Regions from separate parts of the Paenibacillus sp. AD87 genome, predicted to be linked through region 2. Evidence: a T-box and tRNA genes for the amino acid it is inferred to sense, from the RefSeq annotation. Region 2 holds a T-box; the other holds one or more tRNA genes.

Region 1 (15,237 bases), 740 kb from region 2:
ACATAGTGCACAACGGCAAGTCCAGCCATAACGACAGCACTTCCGATAAATGGAGCCGGATGACTAATGTGATCCCACAGCAGTCCGGATACAATCGGCCCTACGACCATGCCTGATCCCTGAAGGGTCAGGAAGAAACCCCAGATCGCTCCGCGTTCTCCTTTGGGAATCAATGTGGCTACAAACGCATTCCAAGCCGGGAGAATCATCGCATAGCTGACGCCAACCAACATGACGATACCGAACACAACTGGAATAGACGTAATAGAAGAAAAAGCAAACAGACTCACTGCTGCCATTAAAAAACCGATGTTCAGGAACGGTGCCGTTCCAAACCGGTCTACCATTTTCCCTACAGGCAGCAATGCAATGACCGTAATGCCTCCACCCGCTATCAGCAACAAGCTGTATAGGTTGGGCGAGATGTGCAGGTCTGTGCGAGTGTATAGCGTAATCACGGGACTGAGCAGACCAATAACAAAAGACTGCATGAATAGTGCAGGATATACGAGCGGATTAACATTAAGGGTGCTGCGTACCCGTTGCAATGTACCCTGGACACTGTTTTTGAGTCGGATGAACGGCGTGAAAATATTCGGTTTAGCCGGATAGTTCATATCTGACCGCTTCGTCTCACTTTCCGCATGCTCTCCCTCAACAATGACACGTCCGGGTAAAATCAAGGCGACCAGAATGACCAGAATTGCAACACCCATCAACACCAAGAAAATGGTGCGATAATCGTGATGCGTCCGCTCCAATAGCCAGTTCATTCCGATCGGCCCTAGACCAGTCCCCCCAAGTGCCGCCATCTCCAGCGCACCCATGGCTGTACCGTTCTTGTTCTGCGGCCCCGACATCGCAGTCACGCCTGTCATAGCGCAAGGCCAAAGGGGTGACGTACCGACTCCAAGAATGAGACAAGCCATGGCAAGGCCAAATGCACTTTTGAAGAATATAATCATGATTACAGCAACTAATGTACAAATTAGCGCCGTCACCATTGTCGCGCGGAACCCGATCCGTTCTGCTGCCCAGCCAGAGGGAGCCCGGAACAGATTATCTCCCAAATATTGAAGGGCAAAGGCCACACCAATCACGCCAGCGGACAAACCCAGAATATTGTCCATATACACGGGCAAAATAGCGACCAGCAGGGCACCTTTAATAATTTCAACTAGAAAAAGCGTTAGCCACATGGCGATAAAGAAAGGTGATCGCAGAATTTTGGCTGGTTTTGTATTAGTTTGCATTCTTTTTCCCCTTTCGATGCTTGCTTGCCCATCTCCTATCCTTACTGTAACCCTCGGGGATGTGTCCAAATCTCAGCAATTCGAAAAATTGTCAAGCAATATTGCTTGCATTCGGTTCTTAATTTGCTATACTCAAATTTGTTTGAGATTACAAAATGATAAGTTATCAGCGAAGCTGAACTAAATCCGTGATCGCAAGAAAAACATCCGCAACATGCGGTCTGTCTTCATAGAATTTACGTCGAAAGACGTTTTTCTTACAAATTATAATTAGGAAAGGTTGTGACAGCACTGATGGATCACCGCCGTACGCCGCTGTTTACCGCTTTAAAAAATCACGCGGCACTCAATCCGGTGCAATTTCATATTCCGGGACATAAAAAAGGATTGGGAACGGATACCGAATTTCGTGAATTTATCGGCGATAATGCCCTCTCCATAGATTTGATTAACATCGCACCGCTAGATGATTTGCATCAGCCAACCGGTGTCATTGAGGAAGCGCAGATTCTGGCAGCCGATGCCTTCGGAGCCGATTATACCTATTTTAGTGTACAAGGCACAAGCAGTGCCATCATGACCATGATTCTGTCGGTATGTGAACCGGGTGACAAGATTATTGTGCCCCGTAATGTGCATAAATCGGTCATGTCTGCCATCATTTTCTCAGGAGCGAAACCCGTATTCGTCTCTCCTGCGCAGGATGCCAATCTAGGGATTGATCACGGTGTCACTACAGGCGCGATCCGACGTGCTCTTGAGCGTCATCCTGATGCCAAGGCTTTGCTCGTCATTAACCCAACGTACTTCGGCGTATGTACCGATCTAAAAGAAATTGTTGAACTGGCGCATAGCTATCAAGTCCCAGTACTTGTGGATGAAGCGCATGGCGTACTCATTCATTTCCATGAAGATCTGCCGCTCTCAGCCATGGCCGCCGGGGCTGATATGGCTGCAACGAGTGTACACAAGCTGGGTGGTTCGATGACCCAGAGTTCTGTACTCAATCTGAACACGAAGAATGGATATGTGAATCCGCAACGTGTACAAACCATTCTGAGTATGTTGACTTCAACGTCGACTTCATACATCCTGCTGGCTTCGCTCGACACGTCGAGACGTAATCTGGCTCTGAATGGCCATCAGATGGCACAGAAAGCCATTGATCTGGCTGAGTTTGCAAGACGCTCCATTAATGATATGGACGGACTATATTGCTTCGGCAGAGAGCTGCTGGGCACAGAGGCTACCTTTAATTACGACCCAACCAAAGTAACCATTCATGTTCGGCACCTTGGAATTACAGGCTACGAAACAGAGAACTGGCTACGTGAGCATTACAAAATCGAGGTGGAGCTCAGTGATATGTATAATATTCTGTGCCTCATCACACCGGGAGATACGGATGACTCCGTAGAAATCTTGCTGAACGCCCTGCAGGATCTATCCCGTACGTATTATCAGGTGAATCCAGCCCATGAGCTGGTGGTCAAGGTTCCAGATGTACCACAGCTGATGCTGACTCCACGTGATGCGTTCTATGGTGATACCGAAGTCATTCCTTTCAAGGAATCCGCAGGTCGGATTATTTCGGAATTCATCTACGTATATCCGCCAGGAATTCCAATTCTGCTGCCAGGTGAGGTTATCACTCAGGAAAACATCGATTACATCATTGATCATGTTGAAGTTGGACTGCCTGTAAAAGGACCTGAAGACCGTAGCGTAACCAACGTGAAAGTCATCGTGGAAGCAGATGCAATATTCTAGAACAGCCACCTCTGCATGAGGTTGATCGATCTCTAAGGACCAAGCGGGATGCTTGGTCTTTTTTATTTTTTCTCCACGCAGACTTGTCCTGCCTTGGGTTATGATCGCTGTATCGTTTGCATTTTTCCACCTATTCCACTGTCCCTATCGCAAGAAAAAACAGCATATACACCTAATAAAAAGCAAACAAAAGGCCCCCTATAATTAAGGAGCCTTCATGCTTTATTCCAAAAGGATGACTATTCTTGGCTTGCAACGAGTTCGTTGTACGCCGCTTCAACACGGGTCCACTCTTCTTCGTCTTCAATATTGTAGAGCACCATTTCCTCGTCTTCTTCTTCCATACGCAGAATGATGCCGTCAGCTTCAGGATTGTTACGTTCCAGCAGGAGCGCATAAACATGCTTCTCCACGTCAAACGTCTCCACCAAAACCATCTCCACGTCATTTCCGTTCTCGTCTGTCAGTGTCAGAAGAACTTCTTCATGCTCGTGGTCGTGGTCGTGGTCTTGACCGCATCCGCAGGCATCGCCGTGTTCATGTGTGTGATCGCTCATTGATATACCTCGCTTTATAAATAGAAATTGTGTAACCTTGCATATCGTAACATGTTCAATGGTCCAGGTCAATTTAACCGACAAGGTTATTTTTGCTTCAATCGTTCAGCGCGGTAATGATTTTCTCGGCTGCCAGTACATAATTACTGTTTGCATTTTCTTTAATATAAAAACCGACTTGATACTTGCCAGCCCGGCTGAAATCATACGTAAAATCGTACGTTCGGAACCAGAAGTTATCCTTCTGTGTCTTAAGCTCCTGAGACTGGATATCCTTAACCTCACCACTTGGATTGGTAATCGTCACCTTCACGGCAGCTATATCTGTTGTCAAACTGTCGACTTGTGAGAACACATTAAATTTCAACTTACCCACGTTCACGTTGCCAAACACGGTATCTCCCTTGAAGAGAAAAATATGTACATTCGGTTTGATAACCGTTACTCTCTTGTTTGTGGTATCCCATCTGGCGATTCCGCCCGCTTCTCTTACAGGTACATAGGTCGTTCCGTCAATCAGATAACCACCGTCAGCTGCTTCCTTGCCGTTAATGAGAACCCGAATCTTCTCGTTCACTGAATCTGCAAACAATAAAGACCCGCCGAGCAAGGAGAATACCGTGACACACAGCAAAATTCTTTTCCATTTCATTCCGTCAATATTCCCTCCCCTGCTGCTAGCTGTTGTACATTTATACTGCAGGTTCATCCACAAAGTTGCGCTGTTTTTCATCATTTTTCATTTTTTATCCAGAATATTTTCCACCCCTTGGAACGATCAAAAAGAGGCGTTCCCTGTTAAAGGACGCCCCTATAGTATAGTTGTTGGCAATACGTAATTATACGAACTTCTTGTAGGTCAAACTTATTATGAAGCGGACTACGAAGTATGACGAGTCAATATACAAGGTACGCCCTTGCCTACAGCTCCATCGGTTCGCATCCGTGCTGCATAATCCATTCCTCGTGTACAGGGGGTCTTGCAACGCTCACATACATCCGAAGTAACCAATTTCATGGATACACGAAGTTTGTCACTCTTTAACGCGGGAGCCTTTTTTCCCTTTGCTTTTGCCATCCCGGATTCCCCATTTCCCCAATTGCTTGCTGATGTAATGCATCATATGGGGGTTCGCCCGGTTGTGTGTCAAAAGCAATAAACTTCGTGCATGATATCGTTTAAATGAAACCGCCGTTTGCACGCAGCGTCTGTCCTGTAACCCATTGCGACTCTTCACTGACAAGGAAAGAGATCACATTTGCAATGTCCTCCGGTTCACCTATACGACCAAATGCATTCATTTTACGCATCCCTTCGAGCTGCTGCTCCGTCTTCCCTACAGAAAACAATTCGGTATTCACGGGACCTGGTGCAACAGCATTAATAGTGATTTGTCTGGAGCCAAATTCTTTTGCAAGCTGACGAGTAATCTGTTCAACTGCTCCTTTGGTACCTGCATACACGCTGTATCCCGGAAACATCTGTCCGATTACAGAAGTGGAGAAGTTAACGATTCGGCCCTGCTCCTCCATGTGTTTCAATGCTTGCTGACAAGCAAAAAATGTACCTTTCACATTGATGGCAAACTGCTGGTCGAATTCTTCCTCCGTCACATCTGCCAAAGGCGTTGTCTTCATGATGCCTGCATTGTTGATAAGAATATCAACTTTTCCAAGCTGGCTAATCGTTTCGGAAAATAAACGTTCCACATCTTCCTTCCGGGCAAGGTCGGCCTGAACGGTAATGGCACGCACTCCTTTTTGGCGAGCAATATCTGCCACCTGCTCTGCTTTGTCGGGGCTACTCGCGTAGTTAATGACGACATCCGCGCCCAATTCAGCGAGTTGCTCTGCTATAGCACGTCCGATCCCCCGGGATGAGCCAGTTACAATGGCCACTTTACCTGTTAGCTTTTTCATTTACGATTACTCCCTCTCTTGTTCCAAATGTAATAATCCCTTTTCAATCAACAACCACACCTGTGCAAATTCCGCATCAATTGTAGGGCTCTGCCATTCATAGGCGTGTGCCGGATGATGAAAACGAGCTGTAGCTTGAAGGATCGCTGTTGCAACCACGTCTGGGTTGTTAAATTGGAACTGGTTCTCCTGCTGGATGATCTCACTCAAATGACATACAAGATGTTGCACATGTTTATTGATAATATCTGCGGATTCCTGAGTTACCCGTGCGTACATCTCAAACAACTCTGCATCGGATTCGGCATAATGACGTTTACGAGCAATTAATGCTTCTATATATACTTTCAGATGACGTGTTCCCTCTCCGTTATAACTCTGATCCTTAGTTATTGCCGTCAAAGGCGCAATAATCTCATCTTCGAGCCATTGTGCGGTCACGCCTTCAAGTAATTCTTTCTTGCTTTTATAGTGCCTGTAAATCGTACCGTGACTAACCCCAAGCAATTTAGCGACATCCGTAACAGATGTTTTGGCAACACCGAAGCGCCGGAGAGTTTCCTGCGTTGCTCCAATAATTTGTTCCTTAGTTAAAAATTCAGAAGTTTTGTCCTTTTCCATAATGATTAAGATGGTTACACCATCCTCAAGTCACCTCCGTTGAAATTAGATTAACACAGCGAGTAACAAATGACAAATATTTATTTTTGTCATTTGTTACTCGCTTGATGATTTATATTTAAGAGCTCAAAGAAAAAAAGAGCCCATTTAATATGGCCCTTATCTAAAGGTTTAATGTTATTCTTTTCTAGAAAACGAACTTAAACAATACGAAGATTACCGCAAGAATCCCAGCGAGAATTAGCCAGTTGCTGATTTCCCACCAAATGCTTTTCCCTCCGGCTAAAAGCTGTTGTTCATTTTCTTCATGGCGCTGTTTGTGTGTATGTGATTCTGAGGCATGGGGCGGCTTGCTAAAGTCCATCATATACATTCCCCTTTCCAGCAGCTTTAATCTTGTGGTTCCATTATAACCCATAAATGAGCAGGAATTTATTAATTCTCAAAAAAGATGCTATTTCCATACAACAGGAGAGGAATCGTGTCATTGATCCATTGTTCCATAGGCACGTTCCGACCCTGCAGGTTCCATTGATAAGCCGCGCCATACATCCCCCAGCTTAACAGAACTGCTGCTGTCCCTTTACGAGAGTTCTGCCCCGGTGTGGAGGTTTTCTGACGATTCAACAGTTGCAAAATAATAATCTGGATTTTTTCTCTAATTTGAAGTTCCAGTACGGTTCCCAGTGACCTGTAACTTCGTTCGCAGCGAGTACTGACTTCAGCATGAAATTCACACAGGGCTGTTAATATTTTCCTCAAAAATTCTTCATTAAATGTATCACCCTGATCCATTCGATCATTCAATTTCTCCATGAATGAATAAGTAACGGTCGAATCCAGAATGGCAAATTTATCGGTGAAGTGTGCATAAAATGTGGCTCGATTCACCGTAGCTTTTTCGGTAATATCCCCCACGGTCAGAGAATCAAAGTCCTGATGTTGCAATAGGGATAGGAAAGCATCCTGCAGGAGCTGACGTGTCCGTATGACACGAGGATCCTGGTTGTTTTTGATCGTCATTCGAATGTCTCCTCGCTTTATTGCAAAATGTTCGCAACAAAAATATAGGAACTGTTGTCTACGCAACGATTCTGCATTTTTGCTGATTGTAAGCATGATTGGATTAGTATAGCATGCTTAACAACAAGCGTTGTTTACATTACTTTAGTTGTCTAGTCTACTATTTACAATCTAAGAATGAAAAGGAGAAACACGATATGAAAACCATCGTCATTGTTGGCGCAGGCCCCGGACTCGGGATGGCTATAGGACAGAAATTTGGACAAAACGGATTTCAAGTAGCTCTGGTATCACGACACCAAGACAAACTCGATAACCTGGCAGCCCAGTTAAAATCAGAAGGTATTGAAGCATCCGGCTTCGCAGCCGATCTATATAACCCGGAACAATTGACACAAGCTTTTGACCAAATCAAAGAGAAGTACGGTTTTATTGATGTGTTAGAATTCAGTCCTGCCGTTGGACAGTTTCCTCCGACACCTGCCATGAATGTTACTGCGGATAATGCACTGGATCAGTTCCAGGGTCTGGTACTTGGTGCAATTCATAGTGTGCAACTGGTATTACCAGCTATGCTGGAACGTCAGTCTGGAGCGATTCTGTTCACCACTGGGCTTTCGGCTATATATCCAATTCCGATGATGGGTAACGTGGGGATTGCTTTGGGCGGATTACGAAACTATGCCAACAATCTGCATACGGACCTCGCTCCGAAAGGCATTTATGTGGGTCACCTCTCCTTGGGTGTATTCATCAAGCCGGATACCCCAACAGATCCTAAATACATTGCTGACGCTTGGTATGAGATGTATGTGGAGAAAAATAAAGCTGAGGAAACATTCCCGGTTGGTGTTACTCCAGAAACGATTGTCTGGTAACTGAAGATTTTCAAAAGATAGTTTTGCGTTGATATATAAAACCACCCTTTTCACTTAAAAAGTGAGGAGAGTGGTTTTGGTATTCACATGATGAATAACACAAGTTATACGCATGGATGTGAGGCTTAACAACTACTACTTCAGGCTATTACTTCAAGCCCTATCATTTAGCAGACAATTCTTCTTCCGTGACCCATTTATGATTCTTCACCGGATCTCCGCCTGTAGTTGGGGTATAATCAACCATATATACCGTCGTTTGCTCAGCGGAGTCAATCGTTGCCTTAGCCCCTTTCATTCCTGGCATGTGGTCAGCGTTCAGCACAACCTCTGCTCCTGCTGCATACGGTTGATCCGTATGGTCCTGAATTTCCTCTTGGATGACCCATTTATGATATTTCACAGTGTCTCCCCCTGTGGTTGGTGTATACGAGACTGTATACGCTGTTGTCTCATAGGCTCCCACAATTGTTGCTTCTGCACCCTTCATTCCAGCCATATGGTCCGTACTCAACACGACATGGCTGCCCACTGGATATGTAGGATTTTTCTTTTCCTGAATTCCTTCTGGTAATTCTCCCGACTCAGAGTGGTGCATCTCTCCTGTGCTCGCTGTGTGACTGTCACTACTGCTATTATCCTGCTCAGCATTCTTGCCACATCCACTTAACATCAGACTGCCCGTGATCACCGTAGTCAGCAATATCATTGCATACTTTTTCATGAGTTGCACTCCTTTAAACTTTCGATTTCTACACTTATAATATACCCCATACGGGTATATTTCAATCGTAATTGATTTCTTTATCTATTATTGGTTATCGCTGCAGAATTAAAGAGCATATCAAAAAAACCTCCGATTTCTCGGAGGCCTTCAGTTTTTAGAAAATATTTTAGATACATGCTTCAGACTTCAACATGAAGTCCAAAGCTAAACCGTTCAATTGACTTTTCTCAATGATTAGGCTAGTCCCACGGTAACATTGACGTTCCCTTTGATTCCTTTGGAATATGGGCAGTAGTCATGCGCAAGTTTGACAAATTTCTGTGCTGTCTCCTCATCCAGACCCTCAATTTTAACTTCAAGTTCCACTTCCAGTTTCACACCATTATCCGTAGGGTCCGTCACAAGCATAACCGTAGCCGATACAGTGCTTCTCTCAATTTCAACTTTGTGTTTCTTCAACTGAAACTCCAGCGCTGAATTAAAGCAAGCACTGTAGCCTGCTGCAAACAATTGCTCTGGATTCGTAGCTGTCGTCACTTTGCCTCCCAGTTCAGGCGGGGCAGCGACATCAAGCATAAATACGTTATCTGGCGATTGCACAATCCCTTGACGTCCACCTGTATTGATAACTGTAGTTTCATATAATGTTTTCACGAGTATTGGCTCCTCTGTAATTTAGATTTTATTTTGTAAAGATGATGTCTCTTTTGTTTTGTTAACAATTAGATTGTACACAATTTAATTGTGTTTGTAAATCATTATTATAAAATTAAAAACAACCATTCCCTCTTGTAAAAGCAGGAAATGGTTGCTCCGTAATTGATAAATATCTATCACTGATCCAAAAGTTGAATCTACCTAATATAGTATAGCTTTTACATTTTCTTCTCAAAGCCCTCCATCGGTGCAAGTGAATTCTGGTAGTCAGTCCCTTCCTGACTGTCGGTAGTAAAGTGCATGACCTCCCGAAACGAACCTTCCAGATAAGTCTGCATCGCCAATGGAATGCGCAACTCATCCATATCCGACGGGGATATTTGGTAACGAATGCTGCCAAGGTCACCTGCTTTCACCTTCTGTACCCATTTTGGCTCACGAATCAATCCCCGTCCGAGTGCAGCCAAAGTTGCCCCGGCGTTGATGACCTCTTCCGCGTCTTCCGGCCACTCAATCGATCCGATGCCAATCAGAGGTTTTTTGTGATCCAAAACCCGGACGAATTTAGTCAAGATTGGCTCTTTATCATGTGGGTGGTTTAAAGATGTTCGTTTGTAACTTCCCATCGACAGATGAATGTAATCAACCCGAGTGTCTGTCAGCGCCTGGGCAAACGCTAAGGAGTCTTCGAGCTGAATGCCCGGCATATGAATTTCTTCCGGTGAAATCCGGTAACCGAGGATAAAGGGTTTATCCGCATGGGCATCGATCACCGATGCAACCTCCTGAATGACTGCCAGCGGAAATCGCATACGATTTTCAAAACTGCCACCCCACTGATCGGACCGTTGATTGGAATTGACGGAGAAAAATTGCTGCAATAGATATGTGTTGGCCCCGTGAAGCTCTACCCCGTCAAAACCAGATTGAATGGCTCGTAAGGTTGCTCTGCCGAAGTCCTTAATAATGTTTTCGATTTCCTCAGGAGTCAATTCACGCGGCGTCTCCGAGCCGATTGGATGAGCGGCAGCGATTGCACTCGCACTGGTGGGTTGTACACCTCTTAGCGTTTTGGAGTTCGTTTTGCGCCCTGCATGAAAGATTTGCACAATGGCTTTCGTTCCGTCTTTATGAATGGCTCTTGCAATTTTGGACAGTCCTTTGATTGTAGAATCACTTGCGATGGAGAGCTCACCTTCGAAGCCTTTTCCCCCATCGGTTACGTACGCAACACCTGTAATGATCATTCCAGGGCCTCCAGCCCGTTCGGCATAATAATCGACTTCATCATTGGTGATTGAACCGTCGAAGAAACTGGACATCGTTGTCATCGGCGCCATGACCACTCTATTTTTTAGCGTAAAACCATTCGCAAATGTATAAGGCTGCAAGAAATTACGATTACTATTTTCCATATATATTCTCTCCTTTTATTAGGCGTGTTCACCCTTGTCTCTGTTTCATGAGTTATTGTATAGTAGGGTGAAAAAAGAGTATAGTATGCACTTAAAAGGTAGATACTATCTAAAAGGAGAGTGTAATATGGAAACTGCTGAGGAAGTAAACGTTAAACCATTTTCACATGCCATGTCATTGATCGGTGGAAAATGGAAAATGCATATCTTGTTTTGGTTATGGAAAAAAGAAACATTGCGATATGGAGAACTGAAAAGAGCTTTGGATGGAATTACGCATAAAATGCTAAGCTCTCAACTGAAGGAACTAGAAGCCGACCAATTAATCATCCGTACAGAGTACCCACAATTACCGCCAAAAGTAGAATACTCTTTGTCTCGTGAAGGATTAACACTGATGCCTGTGCTGGAGATTCTCTGCGATTGGGGTAGACAGAATCTTGCTGATTTGCAGAAGAATTAGTCAAACTGCTGCAAGCTTTATGTATATTTCCAGTAGAATACTACAAGTGGAGCAGTACGTGAACTGAATTAATTTTTTGGAATTTTAAAGTGCTCTCAATCATTATGGAGAGCATCTTTTGGGGAGTAGTGTAGTTAAGTTTTAATCTTCTGAACTCTCAAGTAGAAATTTTCCGATAATATTCTCGTTGCTATCGTACAAGTTTATATACTTATCGACTTTTGGTTCATTCATACTCTGAATTGCTTCTTCGGGAGTTTGTGGCAAATCTTGATTCATATCTGAAGTCTTGATGTAACCTTCAGTTCCGTCTACACCTATAGCCTTAACTAGATCTAATACTGTTTCACCATGATAAATAAATGAACCATATGTTTCACCTTTATCATTGATTTTTATTTCCATTTGATCTTCAGAAGGACTAGTATCAGCAGATGCAGCTCCCCAGCCATAGACACCTATTCCAATCCCTAAAGCAAAAGTCACTCCAACTGTAATTAATTTTAGTGATTTCGTTCTCATAAGAATATCCTCCTAAAGTTGAATGATTAGTGTTGTTTTATTCAAGTTATTTTTGATCTGCTTGAAAATGCACCCTGATCTTTACTTGTGAAAGTACTCAAAACTTTGTTTGTAATTTTAATTTCCCTATATATAAATGAACACTTACAATCAGGGAATGTTACACATTGAGAAAACTTTTTATTTATAATCAAAACGCCGGTAGTTCTGCAATTGTTCATTTTAATTCTGCCGGTGCTGGATCGCTGCATCATAAGCAGTTATTTTCTCATTATGGAGGCTTTTGACGGCAAATAGTCGATTTATAATTATTTCTGCCAAGTGATTAAATACTTTTGGCTGCTGTTGGAACATTCCAATAATTAAATTTCACGGAATACGACATACGCATGCAAAAGAAACAGCTGAAAAGTTAAACACTGTTCTTTTCGGTTAACGTAAAAAATACCAACTCACAGTTAATGTGACGTTGGCATTTTTTTAACGATAATCAATAACAGAACTTGTAGAAAGCAATTTAATTAATGAGATACTTAGCAAAATAACATGATCTTGACCAAAAATTGACCATTTCTCTTTAATGAACACAAAATTATAGTGTAGTTTCTTCTATAAGGAAAAGAAGCCTTTCTCTGCAAGGCTTCTCGCGTATGATCTGTAGTGGGCTCGAACCACTGACCCCTACCCTGTCAAGATAGTGCTCTCCCAGCTGAGCTAACAGATCATGATATCTAATTGTTTTCCAATCAAGTAACAGTATCATACCAAGTAACCGTGTTCATTGTCAATCGTTATATTGGTAATATTTTATTTGAATTGGTGCACAATAAAGGAATGATTACCATTTTGATGACGAGGTGACTTCCATATGAGGAACATGAAAGAACGTAAGCTGCGTTTATTTATCATAGCCAAAAACGTAGCCTGTTTGATTGCGCTTGTTGCATTAATATACGTTTCTGTCGGTTGTAGTTTGGAACGGGATGAACATACAGTACAATTCCAACAGTTAAAAGAGCCCCATGAGGTGAATGATGATCTGCCCGTTTGGCTGGATGTGTATTCCAAGTCTGTTGTGCATGACGTTTACTCCCCACAAGGCAATGTTGAAGTCTTACCCTGAGGAACATCAAATTGCATTTCACTCGTCTTCGTCCCACTTTTTGGAGTACGCCTTCTTAGTCACATAATACAACAAAGCAATCATTCCTGCCGCCATCAGAAGGGTGATTGCCATCACTCCTGCCATACCCATGGTGCGCCCCTCCTCTCCCAGTATGTTCCAGTCTTAACTATACAGGAAAAGCATTTTTTTGTATAATTCAGTCTGATAGCGTAGAGCAGAAAGAAGGTATGGAATTGGCAGCTGAGATTAGTTATGTAACGACTGAAGAACAACTCCAGGAAGCATTGGATATTCGCAATCATGTTTTTGTAATCGAGCAGCAGGTGCCTGCTGACATTGAGATCGATCAATATGATATCATCAGTCCTGATGTGCATCACGTATTGTTGAGTAAAGATGGACAGGCTGTAGCCACAGGGCGTCTGATCTATTACACCAAGGATACCGCCAAAATGCAGCGTATCGCTGTACTCAAATCTCATCGTTCGTTCGGTTACGGACGTGTGCTTCTGTTAGCCATGGAAGAACGAGCACGCGAATTGGGATTGGCCTACTCTGTTTTGGACGCACAATGCCAGGCGCAGAAGTTCTATGAGAAGCTCGGATATGAAGTGATCTCGGAAGAGCCTTTTTATGATGCAGATATTCTGCACGTTCGTATGCAAAAGAGCCTGTAAATAACCTCTGCGTGCGATATGAAGCTATGTTGTGCATACTTTTTTTTGATCCGGACAGGCTAAAGAGGTAACCAGATTCCTATTTGGTCAGATAAGGAGAGTGTGACATCATGGATCAAACGACACGCGAAAGCTTCACAGCAGTACAAAAAAATGGTGACGGCGATCTGACGGCGTTTCAAACTTCATCCGGACGTGTGCTGGATTACCAACAAGCACTGGCAGAAGTAAAAGCAGGATCAATTGCAGGTGTGAACGTCTTTAAAGGCAAAGACGGCGAAATGTACATTCGCGGTGACGCAGACGGCGACCCAACCAATAACCTTGATCAACTTCCTATCTTCTAATAGATGTATGCTGATTAACATGGCGCCAATCCGGCATTCCGGGTTGGCGTTTTTTACGTTTTAATATTCGGTAAAATATTTCACGGCATCGCCAGCAGGCTGGCTTTTGCGAATGGGCTGTGATTCCTGCTCCCATGCTTGCAGAATTAGTATGCCTTCCAGCGTAGACTTGTTCTCCCACACAATATGCTGCCTGCGCTCAAGCTCCAGCAGTGACTCATGAATGAACGCCTTGGTTCTGCCCGTCTTATTCTCCAGCTCATCCATTCGTGGTACTCGGCGACGCTGCCCCGCATAATTAACAATAATACGCAAAATTTTGCGTTCAAAATCATTCAGCATATTTCTTCCTTCCCTTCCTTATGGAGTACGGGACGCCATGCCAGAATACCTTGTTCAAGAAATGTTCGGGGTGCCCCCTCTTTCCCTGCGGATGCTCTAATCTTACCTTCCCGTACACTGTTGATTCGAATCTGCCGCTGTGTAATATGCCCTGCACGATCCATGTAGACGAGCTCCACCATCTGACCAATATATTTCCCTAGCATAATCATCCCTCCAATAAGAACATGTGTTTGTTTTATTATTATATGCGAACATAAGTTCTTTATTCAACAACTAAAAAAAGGATTTTTTTGAAATAAAAAAACCAGACTCACTCCCTCTCATAGGGAAGTCTGGTTCCTATCCTGCCTTGCTATGCAGTGCATGTTCAGTTCAACGTCGATCCGATTCCGTGAATTGTACTTTTTTCAGCTGCTGGGTAGACGGATTAAAATCAACATTCACAAATACAGCAAATTGTTTACCGTCTTTGTTACGTACCCATAACTTGAACTGTTCACGGGATTGGTCTGCTGTTAGTGAGGTGCGACCGATGTGTTTGTAATCCAAAATATCCACGTTGTACTTGGTTTGCGTTTCTTTCACTGCAATGATTCCCCATTTCGCATAATCCGGAATTGCAGTTGCTGAACTTGTTGCTAGTCCACTTAAACTTAGTATCACCGTCATCAGGGCTACGATGAGCATTCTCATATCATTCACTCCTCGGGACAATGTTTACGTTAGCCTGCCCTGTAGAAGTTTATTTTACACCAGTAGACGAAGGATAAACGTAATCGGTTGCTGGAGCGATTGAATCGTACTGATCGCCATCTTATACCGTTCGATTGGTGATTTGAAGCTTATCCCCCAGTCACCCTCCAATAAAAGATTACGCGGTGGTGGATCTTCCGGCTTTTCCAAACCGTACTTTTCTATAAGCTCATCTTTTCTTTA
Region 2 (15,237 bases):
CACAAAGTGTTCTTTCTGCAAGTAACGCAATTGTTCGGTAAGGATATCGGCCGCATCACGTGGGGTACGAATTGAAGTTGACTGTGTAAGTCTGCTCTTCGCAATTCGATGACCAAGCTCAATGCTAGCTTTCAGCTGTACAGCCTTGGCCATGCCGATACCCTTCATCGCAGTCAGTTCTTCCAGGCTCAAATCCATCAACGAGCGAATTCCACCCGCTTCAGTCAGAATCCGCTGTGCCATATGCACTGCGGATTCCTGTCTTGTACCTGTTCGAAGTAAGATCGCCAGCAATTCAGCATGGCTTAAGGCGCCCGCCCCATATTCCATCATGCGTTCTCTCGGGCGTTCTTCCTGGGGGATGTCGCGCATCATATATTGAGGCGACTCCATATGTTCCCTCTTTTCAGATCGTCAATTGCGGAATTTCATGTACGTGGCAATACATGTACGCCGAATCCATCCAGCATGTCGCTTAGCAAGGACAACGGTAGGCCCACCACATTGAAATAACATCCTTCAACACGTTCTATCAATGAAGCACCAATGCCCTGAATGGCATATGATCCCGCCTTGTCCGAAGGCTCTCCAGTCTGAACATACGCACGAATCGTAGCTTCAGACAGTTCCTTCATCGTAACATTAGTCTGTCGATATTGAACCATGGATTGTCCATTACTTGCATCGATACAAGCTACTCCCGTGAAAACACGGTGTACACGCCCCTGTAGACGAGATAACATTCGTTCAGCGTCCGCTTCGTCTACGGGTTTACCAAGAATATCACCATCCAGAACGACAACAGTGTCACTACCAACAATAACAGCATCCTGTTCGCGACCTTCCAGCCCGCGATAAACGGCAAGCGCCTTACGCATCGCAAGCTCCTGTACCGTCTGTTCAGGAGTCCATTCCGGCGGTGTATCTTCATCGGCGTGACTTGGTATTACTTCAAAAGCTAGATGGAGTGATGCGATCAGTTCTTTACGCCGCGGCGAAGTGGAAGCCAGAATAATACGACGCTGTTGTGTTTTATCCAAAATAACCGGCCCCTTAAGCTACGGCGACATCCTGTCGGATCACGCTAGTAGATATCATTTTTTTTAGTTTCTTCGTCAAAATTCGTCATTCTCCTATAACCTGCGATACAGCCATACAGCAGCAATAATACCGATCAGACTCAGGAGGCTCATTTGAAATTGAAGTGAAATATCATAACTGATAATATCCAGATCAGCCTGCGGCGACCAACGAATGGTCGTGGCTTTCGTTAGAAAGGCAACGGCCTTTACAGGCTGCAGTGCCTTGGCGATCCACGCACCGGCTAGCCAGCCGAGCAGCAGAAACAGCAATAACATGCCGAAGTTTTTTTTCATCGGTGATCTTCCCTCGCCATTTTTTGACACCCACATTATTATACGGGGTTTTGTACGTCAATACAAACACAAATCCGGCAAGGGGAACTATTTCCAGTTCCTTGCCGGATAGGTATTTCAAGGCTGTGTTATGGGAAAGCGGTGATTACTGTTTTATCGCTTCAAGCCATTTTTTTTGTTGTAATACATATTCCATCAGATCGGACTGTACAGACCACATATGCACATTAGCCGGATTTTTGTTGTATTCGGCAATTGCTGTTACCGCACTGGCCATCGATTTTTCCATCGCCGATACATAGGGTTGCACGTCTGCACTCAGGCCTGGTGCAATACTATTCAAACCGGTCAGCCAGAGCTGATGCTGGTTCTGTAATGAGGTCATCGTTTCGGTTGAGACGGCTTCTGGAACAGACTGACCAAGTTGCTGGATCGAGAGGGTAGACAGTTGTTCAACCAAAGCAGATCCACTTGCGAAGAATTGCTGCACATCCTCTGCTTTTCCGCCAAATACTGCCGGGTTCACTTCTGGGTTGACGATTTCCTTGACGTACAGCTCCACTCCTTCGTCCTTAAGCCTTGAGCTGAGCAGCTTGGCCTCCTCACGGTCAGCCGAAATGCCAGCATACACCCGATTACCATCCTCCGGGTCGGAGCCTGCGGCAATGCCTGCCTGGGACAGTTCCACCTTCGCCTGTTCAGCGCGTTCAGGAGAACTGAATACACCATATTGCAGGGCATAATAGCTGCCGCCTGTAGTTGTTGCCTGGAGCTGCTGTTCCGAACCTGCCACTCCCTGCTGACCTGTTACGGCAGATACCGCCTGATTGGCGGGGATCTTGCTGCCAGGATCTACGGCCCCTTCACGGTTAAAAAAAGAAAGAATAACCATGCCGAAGAGGGCCCCGGTCACAAGCGCACCCGTTACTGAACCAATCATTTTCCAGCCCCTTGGGGGACGATTTCGCTTATAAGAGTAGTTTTCACTATCTGCAAGCCAATCATGACCTCCATAATTCTCGTCCGATCTGTTATCGTCCTCATCTCCCGGATACGCAGTAAGATGATTATAATTGTATCCAGGCTCACCAAGTTTCGAATCCTTGTCCGTTCTTTGGTAAGGTTCAGGTACAGTGGAGCCTGTCAGTATCGTCTCTCCCCAGTCACCGGGAATATCCTCTGGTGTCCATGAAGGCGTTGAATTCAACCGCGTTGGTGTTGGCGTTGGACTGTGCGGAATTTCTTCACTCAAAGCTGCAAATGTGCTGGATGTGGGTATCCCCTTGTTTTCAGGCTTGTCCGACTCGTTATCCCCAAAGCGAAACGTCATTCTAGCATTGCTCACCCCGTACCCTCTCCTTTGTCCCATTTATAACAGCTATATGCGGAGAGAATTAGAAACATTCCATTTCATGCAAAAAAACCGCCTGCTTCGAAATGAAGTCAGACGGTTTTACGATTGTAATTATTTCAACCCTTTGGCAAGTGTATCGCCAACTTTCCAGATATCACCTGCACCCATCGTGAGCACAAGATCGCCTGGCTGAAGACGGTTCTGCAGATCTGCAACAACTTCTTCCTTTGTCGGAAGATAACGCGCAGAAGCATTACTGTTTTGAACAATGAGTTCAACCAGCCTAGCCGAGTGAACACCTTCAATCTGTTTTTCGCCCGCAGGGGAATAGATATCGGTAATGAGAACCTCATCTGCTTCTGCAAAGGCACGACTGAACGCATCAAGCAGGAAGAACGTACGTGTGTAACGCTGTGGCTGGAATACCGCAATGATACGTTTCCCTGTTGCTTTGGCCGCACTGATTGTAGCCTCAATCTCGGTCGGGTGATGAGCATAATCATCAATAATCAGCATATCACGCGCCTCACCCAGCACCTGGAATCTGCGTTTCGCTCCATGGAACTGGATAATGGCGGCTGTAATTTTCTCAAATGGAATACCTGCTTCCAGACAGGTAATAACCGTAGCCATCGCATTATAAACGTTATGTTTACCTGGAACTGACAACTCCACCTTACCCAACACATTGCCCTGATGGCTCATCGTAAAGGAAATTCGGCGGTCGCCAAGCACGATATCTGTTGCTGTATAATCAGCAGCATAATCAATGCCGTATGTGGTCACCCGTGATTTCAGCTCCGGTAAAATGGCTTGAACATTCTCGTCGTCAGCACATACAATGGCCGTGCCTTCTGGACGAATCTGACTCAGGAACTGCACATAAGCCTTTTTGAGTTCTTCAAAATCACTGTTGTAGTTCTCAAGGTGATCCGCTTCAATATTAGTCACAATACCGAGCCAAGGATGATACTGCAAAAATGAACCGTCGCTCTCGTCCGCCTCTGCAACAACCCAGTCGCCTTGGCCTGCCTTGGCGTTGGTCCCCACGTTCATGATTTCCCCGCCAATGATGTATGTCGGGTCTGTATCACATTTATCCATAACGAGTGCAATCATGGATGACGTAGTTGTTTTGCCATGAGCCCCGGCTACAGCCACACCTTTGCGCTCGTTCAGCAAACGTGCGAGCATCTGGGCGCGATGCAGAATCGGGATGTTCAGCTTTTCAGCTGCCACCCGTTCCACATTATCAGCTGGAGCTGCCGTGGAGTAGACAACCAGGTCTGCCCCGTTTACATGCTCTGCCGTATGTCCGATATATATTTTCGCTCCCTTGGCTGCCAGCTTCTCGGTCAACTCCTGTGAAGCGACATCCGATCCGGTAACGGTGTATCCCATCTCAAGCATAACTCTCGCGATGGCACTCATGCCATATCCGCCAATCCCTATAAAATGAACGTGTTCCGATGTATTTAACAAAACTTTCACCAACCTTTTTCAGAATCGGTTTGATGCAAAAGGGCTGCCCGCACATCTGCAATCAGGTACAATGTGCCGGACACCACCCCCAGATCTTCCGCTTCCGTCCGTGACTTCAATAGATCAAGTGCCTTTGCCCATTCGGGCTCGACGATGATTTCCAGCTCCGGTTTCGCAATGGCGGGACGTACCCGTTCGACGATCTGCAGCAATTCGGCTGCATCCATTTTGCGTCGGAAATCTGGCTCGGTCAGGATCAGCGTATCCACTAGTGGCAGTATATGCTGCAAATACGCTTCGTGATGCTTATTCGCCAGCATGCCCATCATCAAAATTAACTTGTTGTGAGGATATACGTCGATAATGCTCTTGGCCAGCGATTCGGCCCCCTCTGGATTATGCGCTCCATCCAGTACAATGCGGGGCTGATCAACCACTTTCTCGAACCGTCCTGCCCAGAAGGCATGTTCCAGTCCAAGTGCAATATCTTCATCATCCAGCATAAATGCCATGTATTGGCGAAGCAACTCCAGTACCATAAGTGCACCCGCTGCATTGTCGCATTGATGTACGCCCTGCATACGAATACGAGCGTCCAGATCACGGAACGGTCCTGTAAAATGAAAAGATTGTCCGTTCTCATCACTGTCCAGTCTATGATAGGAGAAACGATCTCCCGCCAGATACACGGTTGAACGCAGCCGCTCTGCCGTCTCCTGGATCACCTTCACAGCCTCTGGCTGCGTGGCACAGGTAACAACGGGTACCCCCGCCTTAATAATACCTGCCTTCTCTCCAGCAATCGCCTCAATCGTATCTCCCAGTACATCCGTATGGTCCATACCGATATTGGTAATGACCGATACCACGGGTGTAACAATATTCGTTACGTCCATCCTTCCCCCGAGCCCTGTCTCCCATACCACAATGTCAGGGTAGCACTCTTCCGCATAATACAGAAGGGCGATTGCTGTAGATACCTCAAACATCGTAGGTGATCCAAGGGGAGTTGAAGCCATCTCTTGAACCAATGGATACAGGCGGTTTGAGAGTTTGAGCAATGTTTCTTCCGGGATATCCTCACCGTTGTACTGAAAACGGTTTGTGAATTTGGTGATATAAGGGGACGTAAACGTTCCAACATCATATCCCGCCTGAAGAAGTACTGACGTCAAAAAAGCGCAAGTCGAACCTTTGCCGTTCGTTCCCGCGACATGAATAAATTTGAGACGCTGGTGAGGATTACCCAGCAATGACATCAATCCCTCGATTCGTTCCAATCCAGGTCGGATGCCAAAAGGAATAAGGCCATTGATCCAGCTCACGGCCTCGTCATAGGTAAGTAAAGGAGATGCTATTTCTGTCCCGTTAAGTTCCGTCATATGATTCACCTTTGGTTTGAGTTTGGTTGAAAAAAGCGGCCGGATGGCGCAGAAGCTCTCCATCCGACCCGAATATATTAACCTTTCAGTTCCTTGATTCGTGCAATCACCTTATCCCGTTTATCGGAATAATCCGCTTGCTTGGCGCGCTCTTCCTCAATAACCTTGGCAGGAGCCTTGGCAACAAAGCCTTCGTTCGCCAGCTTTTTCTCCACACGGAGTACTTCGCCCTCAAGGTTCTGCAACTCTTTCTCCAGACGAGCCACTTCCTGATCAATATCAATAAGACCCGCCAGCGGCAAATACAGCTCAGCCCCAGTAATGACTGCAGTCATTGCTTTATCCGGTGAGCTCAGATCCAAGCCGCTGTCGAACTCGGACGTATTACAGAAACGTTTGATGTAATGGCTGTTGCGTTCAATGATGCTGGATGTCTCTGCGTTGTTCGCTTTCACCATCAATTCAATTTTCTTGCTCATTGGTACGTTTACTTCTGCACGGATGTTTCGTACTGCACGAATGGTATCCATAAGCAGGTTCATCTCGGCAACCGCCTCAGGGTTCTCCAGTGCAGGGTCATACACAGGCCAGGAAGCTAATGTAATCGTTTCGCCTTCATGCGGCAGATGCTGCCAGATCTCTTCCGAAATGTACGGCATGAACGGATGAATCAGGCGCATAGTCTGATCCAGCACATAAGCAAGCACCGATTGTGTTTTCTTCTTGGCAACCGGATCTTCTCCATAGAAGGACAACTTCGCAAATTCAATATACCAGTCACACAGGTCATCCCAAATAAAGTTATACAGCAAACGGCCTGTTTCTCCAAATTCATATGCTTCGATTAGACGCGTAATATCACGAGAAGTTTCGTTCAGGCGGTGCAAAATCCAGTAATCCGCTGTTCCAAGGTCTCCACTAATATCACGATCTTCATAGGTGAACCCTTCCAGATTCATCAGAGCGAAGCGCGATGCATTCCAGATTTTATTGGCAAAGTTACGAGCCTGTTCAACCCGCTCCCAGCGGAAACGGAGATCCTGACCCGGAGTACTACTTGTAGAGATCATGTAACGCATTGCATCCGCACCATATTTCTCAATCACATCTAACGGATCAACACCGTTGCCTAGCGATTTGGACATCTTGCGTCCGTCAGCATCACGAACAAGACCGTGCATCAACACATCCTTGAACGGAACCTCTTCCGTGAACTCCAGAGCGGTAAAGATCATGCGCGCCACCCAGAAATAAATAATGTCATACCCTGTTACGAGTACACTTGTCGGGTAATAACGTTTCAGATCTTCCGTGTCTTCCGGCCAGCCTAATGTAGAGAACGGCCATAATGCGGAACTGAACCATGTATCCAGAACGTCTTCATCCTGTCTCAGCTTGCGTCCAGCGTATTCTGGCAATGTTGTCGGATCTTCAGCAGATACAATAATTTCTCCAGTCTCCTCGTCATACCAGGCAGGAATACGATGACCCCACCACAATTGACGAGAGATACACCAGTCACGAACATTTTCGATCCAGTTCAGATACGTTTTCTCAAAACGATCCGGAACAAAATGAACCCCTTCACCGCTTTGTTGCTTCTCAATCGCTTTCTCCGCGAGTGGCTTCATCTCAACAAACCACTGTGTCGACAAATACGGCTCAACAACAGCTCCTGTCCGTTCGCTGTGTCCAACCTGATGCGTATGATCCTCAATGTTGATCAATACACCCTGTTCTTGCAGGTCTGCAACAATCTGCTTACGGCAGTCGCTGCGATCCAGTCCCTGATATTTGCCTGCTTCGGCATTCATCGTACCCGTCTCATCCATCACCGTAATCTGTGGCAGATCATGACGAAGGCCCACTTCGAAGTCATTCGGATCATGAGCAGGCGTTATTTTCACGGCGCCGCTTCCGAAATCTTTATCTACGTACTCATCTGCAATAACCGGAATTTCGCGTCCGATAATAGGCAGAACAAGCACCTTGCCAATCATGTCTGCGTAACGTTCATCCTTCGGATGAACAGCAACTGCCGTGTCTCCCAGCATCGTTTCCGGGCGAGTTGTCGCTACTGTGACATAACCACTTCCGTCTTTGAGCGGATAACGCAGATGGTACAAGTGACCCTGAACTTCTTTATATTCAACCTCGATGTCGGACAGTGCAGTTCGGTTCACCGGGTCCCAGTTAATAATTCGTTTGCCTCGATAAATGAGGCCTTTTTCATACAGTTGAACAAACACTTTACGTACAGCCTGGGATAGACCTTCGTCCAGTGTAAAACGTTCACGTGAGTAATCGAGCGACAAGCCCATTTTGCCCCATTGCTGGCGAATGGTTGTTGCGTATTGCTCTTTCCAGTCCCATACCTTCTCCAAGAACTTTTCGCGTCCCAGATCATAACGAGTCTGGCCTTCTTCACGCAATTTCTGTTCTACTTTGGTTTGGGTAGCAATACCTGCATGGTCAGAACCCGGCAGCCACAATGCATCATAGCCCTGCATCCGCTTGGTACGAATCAGAATGTCCTGCAGTGTGAAATCGAGCGCATGCCCGATATGGAGCATTCCGGTTACGTTCGGGGGTGGAATTACAATCGTATAAGGTTCAGCATCTTTACGCTGGCCTGCCTTGAAATATCCATTTTCCATCCAAGTGGAATACCATTTTTGTTCCGCAGCTTTCGGATCATATGTGGTTGGCATTTCTGTTGCAGCTGAATTTTTTTGTTCAGACATGTGTCATTCCTCCGTTACTTATTCATCATCGCCAAAAAACAAAAAAACCTTTCATCCATCAAAGGACGAAAGGTTAGCTTTCGCGGTACCACCTTTGTTTCACGCAGATAGAAAGGTAGACTACCCCTTCTGAACTTACGTGACACTTCAAGCAGATAACGGCTGCGACCGGCCCATCCTACCTTAGGAATGAATGATACTAAAGTTACTCATCCCTTGTATTCAAACAGGCAACTCCCGGGCGACTTCGATCAGTTGGTTCCTACGGAATTTCCCAGCGCTACAATCCCGCTCTCTGAAAGGTCATACTGTCTACTACTCCCGATCCACGTTGTTCTTCAAAAAACCTAAACACATCATACCCTGCCCGTGCCCGATAGTCAACCTGACAACAGCGGAAAAAGCGCGCTGCAATGCAGGTTGAGGGCTGACAAAGCAAAAACCCGCCATCCTCAAGGGATCACGGGTCGAAATGGTCATTAAACCAGCCTACAGGTTAAGGGATATATAGAATCTGTCCTTCTTCCACAACCTGTTCGGACAAACGATTATACAACTGGAGCTCTCGGGTACTTAACTGATATCGGTCTGCAATGGTATCGAGCGTCTCTTCACGCTGTACAATGCATAACTTCACCTTACGGAACGGGGTCTGATCGACAATGGTGCCGAGAAACAGGTTCTTCCACTCTACATCATCAGGCGGGTATGCTTCTTGCTGCTGGACTCCAGCAAGTGCCTCTTGCTCCCGTTCAGCCTCCGCCTCCCGTGTCACCCTGCCAGAGGATAACAAGGAGGAGATGCCTACGCCCTCTTCCTGCTTGGGTGCAGATTCTCTCTTGCTGCCAAAAGCAACCTTAAGCTCCGGCTTGTCTTCCGTCTCAGCCACAGGTTCAGGGATAAAAGATTCTTTTTCAGCGGGCTCATTCGTCTCCACCGCTTCAAGAGGAGGTGTGTTTTCCTCCGAAATTTCCGGTTCAGATGCTGCGAAGACATCCTGCCAGTTCTCTGACTGCGAACCTGCCGGAACATCTGCAACTGTCTGATCCTCCTGCTTTGGTTCAGATCGGGCAGATTCAAAATGCCATACGTCCGGCGCTGCCTGTTCATCCGAAGGCTGCAGATCCAGTTTGGAATCGGTCTGCTCCGAATTCCTTAGGTTCGTATGTAAGGTCTCGACGGAAGGCTCGGACCAGACAGACGACTCTTCAGCCAGAGGAAGCAAAGGCTCAGATTCAGGGTAAGAAGCCAACCTGTCGGCTGTCTCCGCTAAAAAAGACGAAACGGGAGAAGGCGTATCGGACAACACATCCGCTTGCGCTTCATCCTCCTTGTCCCTCAAGGACGAGGACTCTTCGTTTTCAGCTATTTTGCTTTGCTCCGCGTTCCCATCCCCTTGCTGCCAGGATTGAAACGGTTCGGAAGCAGCTTGAAATAGATGTTCCTGCTGTAACTCCTCTTCGCTCCGTTGAAGCAGATACTCCTGAGCAAACACATTGGGATAGCTGCCTGTCTGCTCTGTTTCAGCAGAACGGTCGCCCTGCTGAGGGTCGGGCGAATGTACAACGGTAAACTCATCTGCTGACCAGACCTGCGGTTCCTCCACCGGAAAGCCCTCGATACCGCGAAGCGACAATACGCCAGTAATGTTCAGACTTCGGTTGGATAACAAATCGACATCAAAATTTTCGATCTCAATGGAAATATCCTCAAGCGATCTTACCCGGTTCAGGGGTACCGTGATCTCCACCGGAATAAAATGTTTGAGTTCTTCCGAGATCTCGTTCTCTCCCCGATACGCACCTGTTAGCAAAAGATGGCCCCGCAATGTTGCATGATCATCCTGACCTATCACCTGAATGCGGGGATATAACTCAATTTCCTCCAGTTCCTCAATTGCAGGAACTCCCTCTGACAAATGAACGCGCTCATAAATATCGAACCGTAAACCATAAGGTTGATTCAACAAAGGTGGCGTCCTCCTTTCGGCATATGTTCACCATGATCCTTCTCATGGGACTGATCCATGGTCCAAATCCTTCGTTACCCCATCTATATGCCTTGAATGAGATGAGCATGCCACCTTTTGTGCAAACCTTCCCAGTTTATTGGTCCTTGCCTTCCCGTTGTACCAGTTGTTCGAAATCCTGCGGCCAAGGGTCTGCCACTTCAATTCGTGCACCTGTCAGTGGATGAGCAAAACTCAGTGTCTCACCATGAAGCGCTTGTCGACCAATAGAATCCCTTCTGCCTTCATATAACTCATCTCCGATGAGGGGATGCCCCGCATAACTTAAATGCACGCGAATCTGGTGTGTGCGCCCTGTATCCAGTGTCAGCCGGACAAGGGTCGCCCTATCCCATACCTCCACGATCTCCACGTGAGTTACAGCGTCCTGCCCACCTTCAGAGACACGCCTGCGTTGCTTGTGATGCCTGTCCTTCCCAATCGGAGCATCAATCCTATTCAGCTCCGTGGATATCTGACCGCCTGCAATGGCGACGTAATGGCGTCCAATGTCTTTACGGCGCATCGCTTCATCTAGTTTGGCGAGGGCAAAAGCATTTTTGGCATATAAAACAGGTCCAGTTGTGTCCTCGTCCAGACGGTGAACATGGCGTACATTCGCCTGAATCCCATTCATTTCGTAATAAGACGCAACCGCATGATCCAGCGTAATCGCTTGATCCGCCCGGCTCCCATCGGGATGAAGCTTCATTCCGGCCGGTTTATGCACGACCAGACAGAAGTCATCCTCATACAGAACATCGATATTCGCCCAACGCGGTTCAACATCGATCGGCTGAGACGCAAAAAGGGCCAGCCGAAGCCGGTCCCCTGCGAGTTGTATGCCTTGGTTCGTCTTTAGCTGACGCAACATTTTCTCTGGTAACTGAAGCTCAGACAAGAGCCATTGCTCTGCAGCCGTTTGCCTGTCTGAACTGCCTGTCACCGCTTTGCCTGGCATTAGCTCAAGCCATTCCCCACGACGTTTCCAACTTTTAATGGTCATAATGATTGAAGAGCCTTACGGTTTGCCTCGATTGTATCGTCAATATCCTGCTCCGTATGCACGCCAGAGACAAACATGCCTTCGTATTGGGAAGGTGCAACACTCACACCCTGATCAATCATCGCCGCAAAGTAACGACGGAATTGATCCAGATTGCTTTCTTTGGCAATATCATAATTCGTAACTGGAACAGCACTGAAGAATGGACATACCATCGAACCAACACGGTTAATCGTTATGGCTACACCTGTCTCTGCTGCATTCTTCTCAAACCCAGCCTGCAAGCGTGCAGACAGTGTCTCCAAACGATCATAGACCTCCGGTGTCAACAATTTGAGTGTCGTATAACCTGCTGCCATAGCCAGTGGATTACCGCTCAGTGTACCTGCCTGATAGATCGGTCCGGTCGGAGCAATCTGTTCCATCAGATCACGTCTGCCGCCATAAGCGCCCACCGGAAGCCCGCCACCGATTACTTTACCCAGACAAGTCAGGTCAGGTGTAACGCCATATCGTCCCTGTGCACAGTTCAACCCTACACGGAACCCGGTCATGACTTCGTCAAAAATGAGCAGACTGCCGTATTGAGACGTCAAATTGCGCAGGCCTTCAAGGAAACCTGAAACGGGTGGCACAACTCCCATATTACCTGCAACAGGTTCCACAATGATGGCAGCCAGTTCTTCACCATAACGTTCAAAAGCAAGCTTCACTGACTCCAGGTCATTGTATGGAACCGTAATCGTATTCATAGCCACACCTTCAGGAACACCAGGGCTGTCAGGCAGACCCAGTGTTGCTACACCAGATCCTGCTTTGATCAGCAAGCTATCGGCATGCCCGTGATATGATCCTTCAAACTTCAAAATTTTACTGCGTCCGGTTACACCACGTGCCAGCCGAATTGCACTCATGGTTGCTTCCGTACCGGAATTCACCATTCGTACGATATCGATCGAAGGCACACGCTCACAGACGAGTTTAGCCATCTCGGTCTCCAGCAGTGTTGGCGCACCAAAGCTTGTTCCTTTAAGGGCTGTCTCACGCAAAGCTTCCACAACGTCAGGATGCGCATGTCCCATAATAAGCGGACCCCAGGATCCCACATAATCAATAAAAACATTGCCATCAATATCATAGATTTTGGAGCCTTCTCCGCGCTCTGCATAGATCGGGGTAAGCCCCACCGATTTGAACGCCCGAACGGGACTGTTCACACCCCCAGGTATGTACTGCTTGGCTTCTTCAAATGCGCTGCGTGAGCGCTCATCATTGCGACGAGTTCCTTGTTGTGCAGTCATGAACATCCTCCTTAAAATAAATTTATTTCTCGGCCAACCAGCGTGAAGCGTCTTTTCCGTAGTACGTAATAATCATATCTGCCCCCGCACGTTTCATACTCAGCAGAATTTCCATGGCCACTTTCTTCTCATCAATCCACCCTTGAATCGCCGCTGCCTTCACCATGGCATACTCTCCACTTACGTTGTAAGCAACCAATGGAAGATCAAAATTGTCCTTGATCGTACGCATGACATCCAGATAGGACAATGAAGGTTTCACCATCAACATGTCCGCGCCTTCGAGCACATCGGTTTCGGCTTCACGCAATGCTTCACGCGCGTTTGCCGGGTCCATCTGATACGACTTTCGATCTCCGAATTGTGGCGTGGAATCCGCAGCTTCGCGGAATGGACCATAGAATGCCGAAGCATATTTTACGGAGTAGGACATGATTGGAATGTGACTGAAGCCATTCTCATCCAGTCCGGCACGAATCGCTTGGACAAATCCATCCATCATGTTGGATGGTGCAATGATGTCCGCTCCAGCTTTAGCCTGGGATACCGCTGTTTTCACGAGCAGCTCCAATGATTCGTCATTGAGAACATCTCCGCAAATGTGACCGTCCACTTCCACGGTGTGCACCATACCACAATGACCGTGATCGGTGAATTCGCACAGACAGGTATCAGCAACAACCAGCAGCTCAGGATACCAGGACTTAATCAGCTTCGTTGCTTCCTGTACAATACCATCTTCAGCGAATCCAGACGAACCAACACTGTCTTTGGTTTCAGGAATACCGAATAAGAGCACAGCCGGAATACCCAGATCGGCAATCTCCTTCACTTCTTCCTGCAGACGATCCAGCGAGAAGCGGAATACGCCCGGCATGGATTTGATTTCGGATTTTACATTTTCACCATAAGTAACATAGATGGGTTGGATAAAGTCATCCACAGTCAAATGGGTCTCTCTCACCATATTGCGAATACCTGTGGATTGACGTAAACGGCGATGCCGCACAATTGGAAAACTCATACGTGTGAAACCTCCCTGAATAGTAATGTGGAGCAAAAAGCGAAGCGCGCCGGTATCGTAACGAATTCAGCACGCTTCATCTATCGATTGCGGTTCAATTTATAGGTTTAACGGGGAAATACAGCTTCTGTAGCAGGCTTTCGTTTCCACTCAGACAACACAGAAATCAGACTCTCAATGGTTGCTTCTTCGGCCATCATTGTGACCTTCAAGCCTGCTGCTTCTGCCGTCTTCGCTGTAACAGGCCCAATACACGCAACCTCAACATTTTTTAATAAAGGCACGGGGTCCTGCAATCCCATCCGTTTCAGAATATTCATGAAATTGGTGACGGTGGATGAACTTGTGAAGGTCATCGCATGAATGCCGCCCTCTTCAAGCAGCTTCAGCAGTTCATCGTCATCCTCTCCAGCCAGAATGGTGTCATAGATAATCGCCTCGGTGACCAGAAGTCCCCGCTCCCTCAACTGTTCAGGCAACCAGGAGCGTGCGAGATCTCCATGCGGTAAAAGAACCCTCTGCCCTTCCTTCAGTTCACTTTCAAAAGCTTCAAGCATACCTTCGGCCTGAAATGGTCCTTGGATGACTTCCGCCACGATGCCATACTTACGCAAAGCTTCTCCAGTGGAAGGCCCTACCGCCGCAATTCTCGCTTGATGAATGGAGCGAATATCTTTCCCCTGTTGCTGCAAATGACGGAAGAAGAATTCCACCCCGTTTACACTCGTGAAAAATACCCAGTCAAACGTATTTAACGCACCAAAGGCCTGTTTGACACTTTCCTGTGCCGACTCCCCTGATGGCATCACGGTCTCAATTACCGGAAATTCATAAGGTTCACCGCCAAGTTCCTCGATCCGGTTGACCAATTCACTAGCCTGACTGCGTGCTCGCGTCACCAAAATGCGTTTGCCAAACAGCGGCAGTGCTTCCGCCCATTTCAACTGTTCACGCTGGTTCACCACCTCACCAACAACAATGACAGCGGGTGGTTGAAAATTAGCAGCGATGACTTTTGCTTCAATATCTTCAAGCGTACCTGTAATCGTATCCTGCTCTGCTCTTGTTCCCCAGCGAATCAATGCCACTGGTGTTTGCGCCGGGCGTCCGTGTCGAATCAACTGTTCGCTGATATATCCAATTTTGGAGACGCCCATCATAAATACCAGTGTGCCTGTTGCATTCGTCACTTTATCCCAATGAATACTGCGGTCAAGCTTGTCCGGACTCTCATGCCCCGTAATGATGGAAATAGAGGAAGCATAGTCGCGGTGGGTCACAGGTATTCCAGCGTAAGCAGGTACACTTATTGCTGAGGTTACACCAGGTACGATTTCAAAAGGAACGTCGTTTTTGCGCAGCAGATCAGCCTCTTCACCTACGCGTCCGAATATCGTGGGGTCTCCCCCTTTAAGCCGGACCACAACCTTGCCTTCCAGTGCGAGATCAACCAACAGCTGGTTGATTTCTTCCTGCTTCATCGTATGTCGATCCGGCCGTTTACCCACATATATCTTAACCGCGCCGGGCTTCATTTGTTTGAGTAATCTTGGACTAGCC

What was found. A T-box is a leader RNA that pairs with one kind of tRNA and senses whether it is charged. The one in region 2 lies ahead of gpAD87_RS01410 (valine--tRNA ligase), so its partner is inferred to be a tRNA-Val.
Region 1: it encodes a tRNA-Val, which carries the amino acid that the T-box ahead of gpAD87_RS01410 (valine--tRNA ligase) is inferred to sense. The anticodon was not compared.

Annotation. Positions count from the first base shown of each region.
Region 1 is NZ_LXQN01000007.1:1,020,148-1,035,384, reverse strand. It holds gene gpAD87_RS04730 (MFS transporter) at 1-1,253, opposite strand, end outside; gene gpAD87_RS04725 (aminotransferase class I/II-fold pyridoxal phosphate-dependent enzyme) at 1,548-3,023, shown strand; gene gpAD87_RS04720 (DUF1292 domain-containing protein) at 3,263-3,580, opposite strand; gene gpAD87_RS04715 (hypothetical protein) at 3,678-4,232, opposite strand; gene gpAD87_RS31360 (hypothetical protein) at 4,461-4,658, opposite strand; gene gpAD87_RS04710 (SDR family oxidoreductase) at 4,760-5,500, opposite strand; gene gpAD87_RS04705 (TetR/AcrR family transcriptional regulator) at 5,507-6,121, opposite strand; gene gpAD87_RS04700 (hypothetical protein) at 6,309-6,488, opposite strand; gene gpAD87_RS04695 (TetR/AcrR family transcriptional regulator) at 6,557-7,144, opposite strand; gene gpAD87_RS04690 (SDR family NAD(P)-dependent oxidoreductase) at 7,342-8,022, shown strand; gene gpAD87_RS04685 (DUF1541 domain-containing protein) at 8,186-8,746, opposite strand; gene gpAD87_RS04680 (organic hydroperoxide resistance protein) at 8,984-9,403, opposite strand; gene gpAD87_RS04675 (NADH-dependent flavin oxidoreductase) at 9,625-10,821, opposite strand; gene gpAD87_RS04670 (winged helix-turn-helix transcriptional regulator) at 10,949-11,284, shown strand; gene gpAD87_RS04665 (hypothetical protein) at 11,426-11,806, opposite strand; tRNA gene gpAD87_RS04660 (tRNA-Val) at 12,458-12,530, opposite strand; gene gpAD87_RS04655 (hypothetical protein) at 12,675-12,929, shown strand; gene gpAD87_RS04650 (GNAT family N-acetyltransferase) at 13,166-13,609, shown strand; gene gpAD87_RS04645 (DUF3892 domain-containing protein) at 13,720-13,956, shown strand; gene gpAD87_RS04640 (hypothetical protein) at 14,017-14,298, opposite strand; gene gpAD87_RS04635 (hypothetical protein) at 14,292-14,504, opposite strand; gene gpAD87_RS04630 (DUF3889 domain-containing protein) at 14,674-14,994, opposite strand; gene gpAD87_RS31735 (hypothetical protein) at 15,049-15,204, opposite strand.
Region 2 is NZ_LXQN01000007.1:284,283-299,519, reverse strand. It holds gene radC (RadC family protein) at 1-393, opposite strand, end outside; gene gpAD87_RS01435 (Maf family protein) at 429-1,040, opposite strand; gene gpAD87_RS01430 (DUF4321 domain-containing protein) at 1,134-1,376, opposite strand; gene gpAD87_RS01425 (SPOR domain-containing protein) at 1,522-2,721, opposite strand; gene murC (UDP-N-acetylmuramate--L-alanine ligase) at 2,842-4,161, opposite strand; gene gpAD87_RS01415 (bifunctional folylpolyglutamate synthase/dihydrofolate synthase) at 4,218-5,594, opposite strand; gene gpAD87_RS01410 (valine--tRNA ligase) at 5,672-8,338, opposite strand; T-box leader at 8,397-8,676, opposite strand; gene gpAD87_RS01405 (LysM peptidoglycan-binding domain-containing protein) at 8,835-10,307, opposite strand; gene gpAD87_RS01400 (RluA family pseudouridine synthase) at 10,444-11,352, opposite strand; gene hemL (glutamate-1-semialdehyde 2,1-aminomutase) at 11,349-12,653, opposite strand; gene hemB (porphobilinogen synthase) at 12,676-13,677, opposite strand; gene cobA (uroporphyrinogen-III C-methyltransferase) at 13,785-15,237, opposite strand, start outside.